Regions from separate parts of the Chryseobacterium ginsengisoli genome, predicted to be linked through region 4. Evidence: riboswitches for the same ligand, from Rfam matches in the RefSeq annotation. Region 4 holds a riboswitch; each other region holds the start of a gene.
The links. Region 4 has a riboswitch for cobalamin ahead of ABD940_RS02850 (acyl-CoA thioesterase). Riboswitches for the same ligand answer to the same signal wherever they lie in the genome.
Positions count from the first base shown of each region.

Region 1 (2,206 bases), on a different contig from region 4:
TCGTCTGCGGAAACGAACCAATTGTCGTCGTTGGAAACAAAGGAAGTTGTAGAACATCTTGTTGCGTTTCTTTTCTAATATTGAATGGTGAATTTCTCTGTGCATCATCTTCAGTCGTCACATCAACACGGTTTTTTACATCCTGATTATGAATTAATGTGGATATTTTACGGTTTTCAATGGCTTTTTTATTTTCAGCTAAAGCCTGTAAAGCATTATAATCCGGATTTTCTGAAGCTAATTTTTTTAAATTAACAATTTCAGTTACTTTTTGTTTTGCAAAAGCCAGCCATTGTTTGATTTCAGGAGATAAAATATCTTCGTTTTTCTCGGAATCAAGGTCGAAAGGAGAGTGCAAGAACGAACAAGACGGAGCGATAAAAACTCTTTCCGAACCTAATGTATTCAAAGCTTTATTAATAAAAGCCAGAGACTGGCCGAAATCGTTTTTCCAGATATTTCTTCCATCAACGATTCCTAAAGAGAGACTTAACGTTTCAGGGATTGTATTTAAAACTTCATCTAATTGTTCAGGAGAACGAACCAAATCAATATGCAAAACATCGATCGGAAGGGAAGTTGATAATGAAAGATTGTCCTTTAAACCTTCGAAATAAGTTGCAACAATAAATTTAAGTTTCGGGAACTGTTTTCTGATTTCAGCATAAATAAACTGATAGGTTTCTTTCGCTTTTTCATTTAGATCTAAAGCTAAAAACGGCTCATCAAACTGAATATATTCCGCACCATGATTTTCAAGTTCTTTTAAAATCTGAATATAAACAGGAAGTAAATTTTGCGCTAAATCTAATTTATCAAAACCTTCTTCTTTCTCTTTTCCCAACAATAAATACGTCAGCAAACCGATAATCACAGGTTTTGCATTGATTCCTGCCTGTTTTGCGCTGATGAACTCTTTAATAATTTTATTGGAAAATAATTTAAACTCCTGATTTTTCTGAAATTCAGGGACAATGTAGTGATAATTGGTATCAAACCATTTAGTCATTTCCATCGCAGTGATATCTAAACCATCTTTTTGAAAACCTCTTGCCATCGCAAAATAAACATCCAGTTCAGGCTTTTTGAAGGCAATTTCCTGATAACGTTCCGGGATCGCTCCAACCGTCAAAGTCATATCCAAAACCTGATCGTAATACGAAAAATCGTTACACGGAATAAGGTCAATTCCTGCTTCCTGCTGCAGTTTCCAGTTGTTTTGAGTGATGGTTTTTCCGACTTCCAAAAGGTCGTATGCTTCGATTTTGCCTGTCCAATATTGCTCGCAGGCTTTTTTGAGTTCTCTGTTGCTACCAATTCGCGGATAGCCAAGAATGTGCGTTTGCATTTCTTAAAAACTTTTAAATTAAACAATGATTTTAAAAGCTCTTCAGATGCTTCGCAATGCCGTCGGAGAAAGAAATTTTGTGGATTAGAGTAGATACAGTGAGGACGTAATTTTCCTATTAATAATTTAAAATTTAACCATTAAGGGTATTTAAGCAGTTAAGATTCATTAAGGAAACATCAAAGATATTTACATAAGCCTAATGCTTAATAATTTGATATATCAAATTATCTTAAAGAATTTTTATTAAACTTAAGGCTCTCAAATTCTTATTATTAAAGATCAAGTTAAAATTTTAAACCAAAATACGTTCAAAAGTATCATCTGTCTGACCAAAAAACTCCAAACCGCGAGAGCATTGTCAATTCGGAACAGGCAGGTCTCCTGACTTGTAACAGCTTTTATCATCCTTCCCGTTTGCACAGTGGATATTCGTGGACAAAAACTTTTGGTATGTTACTTACAGTTGCGCGACAGCTCGTGATTCTCACACGATTCCCTATTAATCTACGTTATGTAAAACCTTTTCCGTTTGATGAAGTATGTAAAAGAACTGTTTTCGGAGCAAATGTAGGGATTATTTGTTTGAAATTTGGATTTTAAATTAAATAAATGCTACTCCTGTTGCCCAATCAATTTTATTTATAATGTTATAAATTTCATTGGGACACTTTTCACAAATTGTAATAAACCTAAAATTTTTTTCTTTAATTAAAGTGTCGAAAGTTGTAAGTTTTGTATTACAAACAGTGCAATTTCCATCTTTACTAATCATATTTATAGATTCCAGCTTATCAATTTCAATATTTAAATTATTTATAAGCGAAGATATTGTATGTAAGCTTTCTTTAAAATGGG
Region 1 is NZ_BAABHX010000009.1:79,449-81,654, forward strand. It holds gene metE (5-methyltetrahydropteroyltriglutamate--homocysteine S-methyltransferase) at 1-1,348, opposite strand, end outside; cobalamin riboswitch at 1,706-1,890, opposite strand; gene ABD940_RS20610 (hypothetical protein) at 1,953-2,206, opposite strand, start outside.
Region 1: linked by a shared signal. The riboswitch ahead of metE (5-methyltetrahydropteroyltriglutamate--homocysteine S-methyltransferase) and the one ahead of ABD940_RS02850 (acyl-CoA thioesterase) in region 4 are both predicted to bind cobalamin.

Region 2 (2,206 bases), on a different contig from region 4:
ATTAAATATTTTGCTCAACATTATAAAGCGAAAGAAAATTTGTTCGTAAAAGATTTAACGCAGGATCAATATTTTAATACGATTCAGATTTGGGGTAAAATTCCTTTGACTAAGAAACTGAGTGTCTATGCAAGTTTGCCGTTTCATTTTCATGAGAAGAAAACAATGCAGGGAGATATTAAAATCAATGGAATTGGAGATTTAAACTTAATGGGAATTTATCAATTGTTAAATTCAAAAGATAATATTCATCAGCTAAACGGCGGAGTCGGAGTAAAAGCTCCGTTGGGAAAATTTGATGAAAAAGGAATTTCCGGAGTTAATCCAAGTTTTCAGCTAGGAACGGGAAGTTGGGATTATCAGATGGTTTTGAATTATAAATTTCAGAAAAATAAAATCGCCGTTTTATTAAATACAGATTACACCATTAAAACCGAAAACAAAAAATATTACCGTTTCGGAAATCAATGGAATTATGCAGCCACAGGATTTTATCAAATTTTATCAAATGATAGAATAATTTTCTCTGGAAAAGCAGGTCTTCAAGGAGAAGTTTACGATAGAAATAAGCAATTTGATGAGGTTTTACCCAACACAGCCGGAAGTGCTTTGTACGGAAAACTGGGTTTTGAAGCATCTTACAAGAAATTCAGTTTGGGAAGTGAAGTGATGCTTCCTGCCTATTCCAATTTGGCGGGAGGTGATATTGAAGCGAAATCGCGTTTCAGTGTTTTCCTGAATTTTGGAATTTAACATAACATAATCGTTTCGTTAAATTTTTATAGGAATGATTTAAGATATTTATTTGAAAATCATAGAATTAAATTCAATTTTGATTCTATGATTTATTTTCTATCTTTGCCGAAATCTGGTGAGCCATAAAAAGCGCTTAAAAGGGAATCCGGTGAAAATCCGGAACAGACCCGCTGCTGTAAGCTCCACTAAACAAGTTTTTGAAGATTATATCCACTGTTTTTTAATGGGAAGGATTTCAAAAATGGAGTAAGTCAGAAGACCTGCCAGAAGATTTAACGTTTGACGCTTTCGTGGAATAAAGCTTTAGGACATCATTGATTTTGTGCAGTTTACAGCTGCGCTTAGTCGCTGTATTCTTATATCCATTAGCGTCATCATTATTCTAAATGAGCTAATGGTGACAAAATTTTTTACATCTCAACTTCAGAAGGTTGTTTTCACAGTTTTTGTGTTAACGGCTACTTCTATATTTTCACAATCCAGAAAAGACACGATTAAGGAACAAACAATTGTTACCGTAAACGTCAAAAAGAAAAATTTTAAAGAAATCCTTCCCGCTCAGGTTTTATCGGGCGAAGAACTGGAAAGACTCAACAGTCAGTCGGTTGCTGATGCATTGAGGTATTTTTCCGGAATTCAGATCAAAGATTACGGAGGAATTGGAGGTCTGAAAACAATCAATATCCGAAGTATGGGAAGTCAGCACGTCGGTGTTTTTTATGACGGAATCCAGATCGGGAATGCCCAGAATGGAGTAGTGGATCTTGGAAGATATTCATTGGATGATTTGGAAGAAATTTCTCTCTACAACGGACAGAAAAGCGAAATTTTTCAGCCTGCAAAAGACTTTGGCTCATCGGGTTCTATTTATTTACAGCCGAAGGTGCCGAGTTTTAAAGGAAATCGTAAAACAAATTTAGTTGTAAGATTTAAAAACAGTTCTATTGATCTGTTTGATCCTTCTTTTCGTTTGGAACAGAAAATTTCAAAAAATATTTCGGCAAGTTTTAGTTCAGAATTTATTCAGAGTGATGGTATTTACAAATACCGTTACAAGAAAAAATATCCGGACGGAGAGATTGCTTACGATACAATTGCCAAAAGAATGGATTCTGATATTCGGGCAAAACGTTTTGAAACAAGTTTAAACGGAACGCTTAATAACGGAAGTTGGAATATAAGAGGTTACGGTTATATGTCAAATCGTGGAATTCCTGCGGCAATTGTCAACAACCGTTTTGATGGAAGAGGTGAAAGGCAGACCGATGAAAATTTTTTCGTTCAGGGAAGTTTCAAGAAAAAAATATTTCCAAAACTGGAAACTCAGATTAAGACCAAATTCGCGTACGATTACACGCATTATATTGATACAGTTTCGTCCATAAAAATTCAGAATCAGTATATTCAACGGGAACTGTACGTGTCTAGCTCAAATTTATATTCTATTACT
Region 2 is NZ_BAABHX010000003.1:602,652-604,857, forward strand. It holds gene ABD940_RS11975 (transporter) at 1-753, shown strand, start outside; cobalamin riboswitch at 853-1,038, shown strand; gene ABD940_RS11980 (TonB-dependent receptor plug domain-containing protein) at 1,151-2,206, shown strand, end outside.
Region 2: linked by a shared signal. The riboswitch ahead of ABD940_RS11980 (TonB-dependent receptor plug domain-containing protein) and the one ahead of ABD940_RS02850 (acyl-CoA thioesterase) in region 4 are both predicted to bind cobalamin.

Region 3 (2,206 bases), 120 kb from region 4:
TAAAAATATAATTCTTTCCTTCCGCACCGCTTTCTTTCGGTTTGTCAATATCTCCAAAATATTGGAAATTATCTTCTGTGTAAGCGGCTTTTAAACTGTTGGAAATTTTACTTTTATCAATATTCCATGCAAGCAAACTCCTTAATGTCTGAGAATTGTATTTTGTTTTATTTCCGTTTTCTACAAAAATAGGGTAGTATTGCGAACCGTCAAAAATTTGGTTTTGCCACGAAATTGTCTGGTGATCTGCAATTTTATAAGCTGTACCGACGTTAATAGATGTATTGTAATATCTTCCATTTCTGTTGATATATTCTTTTTCCGGAACTTCATAATCATTCTGGCTGATTGAATAATTTCCTGAAACCTTGAAGCTGAATTTTTCATTACTGAAAGAAGCTTTCGCAAAATTATTAAAAGTGCCGAAAGAAGCTACTTCAGAAAAAAGAGAACCATTAAATCCTCTATTAAAATCCAAATTATTATTTAAATGGATACTTCCGCCAATTGCAGAACTTCCGTACTGAACACTTCCTCCACCTGATTTCACTTCAAGCTCATCATACCCGAAAACCGGAATATTATTCACATCACCCTGTCCCAGAAACTGAGAATTTATATTAATTCCGTTCCAGACAAAAGCTGTGTGTCCTGCGCTCGTTCCTCTGAAAGAAGGCGATGAAACTGCACCACGACCATTTTCTTTTATATAAACCGGAGACTGAAAACGTAATGTTTCAGAAAGGTTGGTAGAATTTTTTTCTATGTCTTTAGAGGTAATAGTATTGACTTTATGAAAAAGTTTTACCTTATTCATTTGGCTGTCAAAAATATAAACAGTGTCAATAGTTTTCTCTTGTGCGAAAAGAAAACAACCGTAAGACGAAAAAAGCAGTACTAAAGATCTTTTTATATCCATTATCTTTTACTTTTCCTCCGAAAGCAATATTTATTTGGTTAGATTTTGGCAGGTCTCCTGACTTTCGCTTTCTACACCTTCCCGTTTTCACAGTGGTTTTTCGTAGAAATCTTTATTGCGATCTACAGTTGCGGGGACAGTTTGGGGGTTTCACCCAATTCCCTTTTCATTCCAAATGATTGGAAACCAAAATTTTTGCAAATATAGGGTTTTTAAGAGAAAAATTATTTTTTATAGATAATTGATTTAATCAGGCGATATCAATTTCATTAATAAATTATATTTTTACGCAAATTTTTATATGGAAAAAAACTACTTTAAACTGATTTTCGTTGTATCGCTGGTCATATCTGTAATGGGGATATTTTCGGAAATCTTTGATTATTTTAATTTTACAAATTACAAACCTGGTACAATTAATATGATTATTCAATATTTTTTGTGGATTTTCAGAGTGATATATGTTTATATAGGTTTTGAACGCTCTTCACTAAATGTTTATAATCTCATTTTCTATATTCTCTTATTTTTCGGAAGTATCTTTTTCTACATATCAAAAGGAAAAGAGCTTAGATTAATTAGATTTTTTTATTCTGTTTCAGTAATTTCTAATATATTTTTGTTATTGCAATTAATCTTAGGAAATACGGTTTTTAAAAAAGATTTTAATATAGATGCCGAATTTCAGACCATGATGTATATTCATAAAATTATAGGCTTTTTATTAACCATATTTGATGTTGCTTTAGGATATAAATTATTAAAATTTATGGGTTTAGGAACAGAATTAGATACTTTTAAAAAACAAAATTCTGACATTATAAACGTTACTGAAACACCAAAAATAGATCGATTTATACATTTGTTTTTTGATACCATGATCATGGTTTCTTTGATGTTTGGAATTTTTGGACTTATGATAAACTATTACAGATATCAAACTAACAGAATTCCTGACTGGCTGATTAACAGATTTGTAATTACGATCTTTTTCGTCATCATAAGATTTACATATTATACGTTTTTTGAAAGAATTTTTGGTGCTACACCCGGAAAATTTTTAACAAATTCAAGAGTTATTACTCTGAAATCTGAAATCCTAGATACAGTAAATATTTTTGAAAGAACATTCTACAGGCATATTCCCTTCGAAGCATTTTCATTTTTTGGAAAAAAAGGATGGCACGATTCTTTTTCAGAAACATATGTTGTGAAAGAAAAGAGCAGTAATGTAAAAAGTAGTTATATTATCTGGGCATTTATTCTGTGCCTTGCTATTCTTTGTTT
Region 3 is NZ_BAABHX010000001.1:733,981-736,186, reverse strand. It holds gene ABD940_RS03450 (TonB-dependent receptor plug domain-containing protein) at 1-919, opposite strand, end outside; cobalamin riboswitch at 950-1,125, opposite strand; gene ABD940_RS03445 (RDD family protein) at 1,221-2,206, shown strand, end outside.
Region 3: linked by a shared signal. The riboswitch ahead of ABD940_RS03450 (TonB-dependent receptor plug domain-containing protein) and the one ahead of ABD940_RS02850 (acyl-CoA thioesterase) in region 4 are both predicted to bind cobalamin.

Region 4 (2,206 bases):
GATTTTATTCTGGCAGTTGATGCCTTAAAAAATGTACAGAGGAGAAATTATAATGCAGATGATTCCAGAAGAGAAAATACGGCGGAACATTCTTGGCAGATCATTATTTTGGCTCAGATTCTTTTTCCATATGCGAAAAACAGAGCGGATATTGATTTGTTAAGAGTGATCAGAATGTTATCAATTCATGACTTGGTCGAAATTGAAGCTGGAGATACTTTCTTATTTGACGAAGCTGCAATGGTTGGGAAATTTGAAAGAGAAAAGATTTCAGCTCAAAAGATTTTCGGAATTTTGGATGAACCGTTAAGAACAGAGTTTTTCAATATGTGGCTGGAATTTGAGGAGGAACAAACTCCTGATGCGATTTTTGCCTGTGCAATTGACAGAATCATGCCTTTCATTTTAAATTCTCACACTTCAGGAAAAAGCTGGACGGAAGCCGGAGTTACAGAAAAACAGATCAGAAATATGTTGGAAAATGCTATTGTCAGAGCTTCTGATGAAATGGGGGAGGCTTTTCAGCATTTGTTAATTAAAAACTTAGAGACTGAAAAAGTTTTGAAATAATTTATATTTTTCCCACAGATTTCACGGATTTTCACAGATGTTTATGGTTTAATTTAAACTAAAAAAGAAAAATATACGCAATCATCTGTGAAAATCCGTGAAATCTGTGGGAAATAAAAAATAAAAAAAGTTCAGCGAACTTTGCCGCTGAGCTCTTTATTTATAGTATTTGGATTGGTTTCTTGAATTCATCAATTGCCACAAAAGTAAAATCACCAACAATGGCTCTTTCTCTTTCATAAGAATACATTTGTTCGGTATATATTTCTACGCTTACTTTCATACTGGTATTTCCTACGTGAGAAACTTTCCCGATCAATTCAACAATTGTTCCTGCAGGAATCGATCTTTTAAAATCGATTTTATCGCTGCTTACGGTTACTACGCGTTTTCTTGCAAATCTTGTTGCTGCAATAAACGCCACTTCATCCATCAGCTGCATCGCAGTACCACCGAAAAGCGTATCGTAATGATTGGTTGTGTTAGGAAAAACCGCTTTAAAAATTCGGGTTTCGGATGCTTCAATTCTTTCTTCTGTAGTCATATTTCATTATTAAATTAATGCAAAATGAAATGTATTAAAACAACAGAAAACAACAGAGACGGAAATCTCTGAACATCCATTAGATCAATAAACTTCAAATCGCGAAAGTTTTTTGTTGAAAGAAAAAGGCAGGTCTCCTGACTTGTAACATCTTTATTTCCTTCCCATGACTTGCACAGTGGATTTTTAATAAAGACTTCAGTTACTTACAGTTGCGCGACAGTCCGTGATTTTCACACGATTCCCTTTTAATCTGCAGTTAAGCAAAACCATTTTCTGAAAAGTTATAAACTTATAACTTTTCGGTTGCAAAAATAATGATTATTAACGAATTATTCCGGATTTTTGTAAATGATCTGGCTTTCAGCTTTTCCCTGCTTTATTGTCCAGATCGTGGTATATCTGTTTTCACCCGAACCATTCGTCATATAAAGGAAAATATGATTATTGTCGATCGCAGTAACTCCGACATTATTGAAATCCATTGTCGGCTGGAACATATTTTTAATAGCATCTCTCACAAAAACAGAACCTCTTCCAGGTTGCTGAACTCGTACAGATTTAATTTCCGTCATTCCTTCAGGAATTTCTTTGCCAACACCCCAAGATTTTACTTTGTCAACTTTAATGATATTTCCGTTGGCGTCTTTTTCCTGTTTTTTGATATTTGCATAAGAAGGATAAACATCAATAATCACTTTTGTTCTCTGATTCCCGGGAATTTTTGGATTCGTATCGTCCGTGAAAATTATTGATTTCCCATTTTTAGATTTTGAAGGAGTGAATTGTGGCAGTTTATCAACAAAAACAACACGGTTTTTATTTACCATTCCTTCTTTCGTGATGCTGTCATATCTTACGAAAGGTTTTTCTGTGTCTTCTTTTTCAGGATATTTTATCCAGATCCATTCTGTTTCTCCGGGAGCAGGTTTTACATAAATAAATACGTCTCCTGTTTTCATGCGGATCTTATCAATGATTTTTCGGTAATCTTCTTTGTGAACACGCACCATTGCATAACCTTCCTCAGCTTTTACAACACCGAAAGGAACTTTATCCTGACCTTTTGCAAAACCCAAAGAAAAAAGACTA
Region 4 is NZ_BAABHX010000001.1:615,570-617,775, reverse strand. It holds gene ABD940_RS02855 (HD domain-containing protein) at 1-570, shown strand, start outside; gene ABD940_RS02850 (acyl-CoA thioesterase) at 731-1,114, opposite strand; cobalamin riboswitch at 1,225-1,403, opposite strand; gene ABD940_RS02845 (hypothetical protein) at 1,447-2,206, opposite strand, start outside.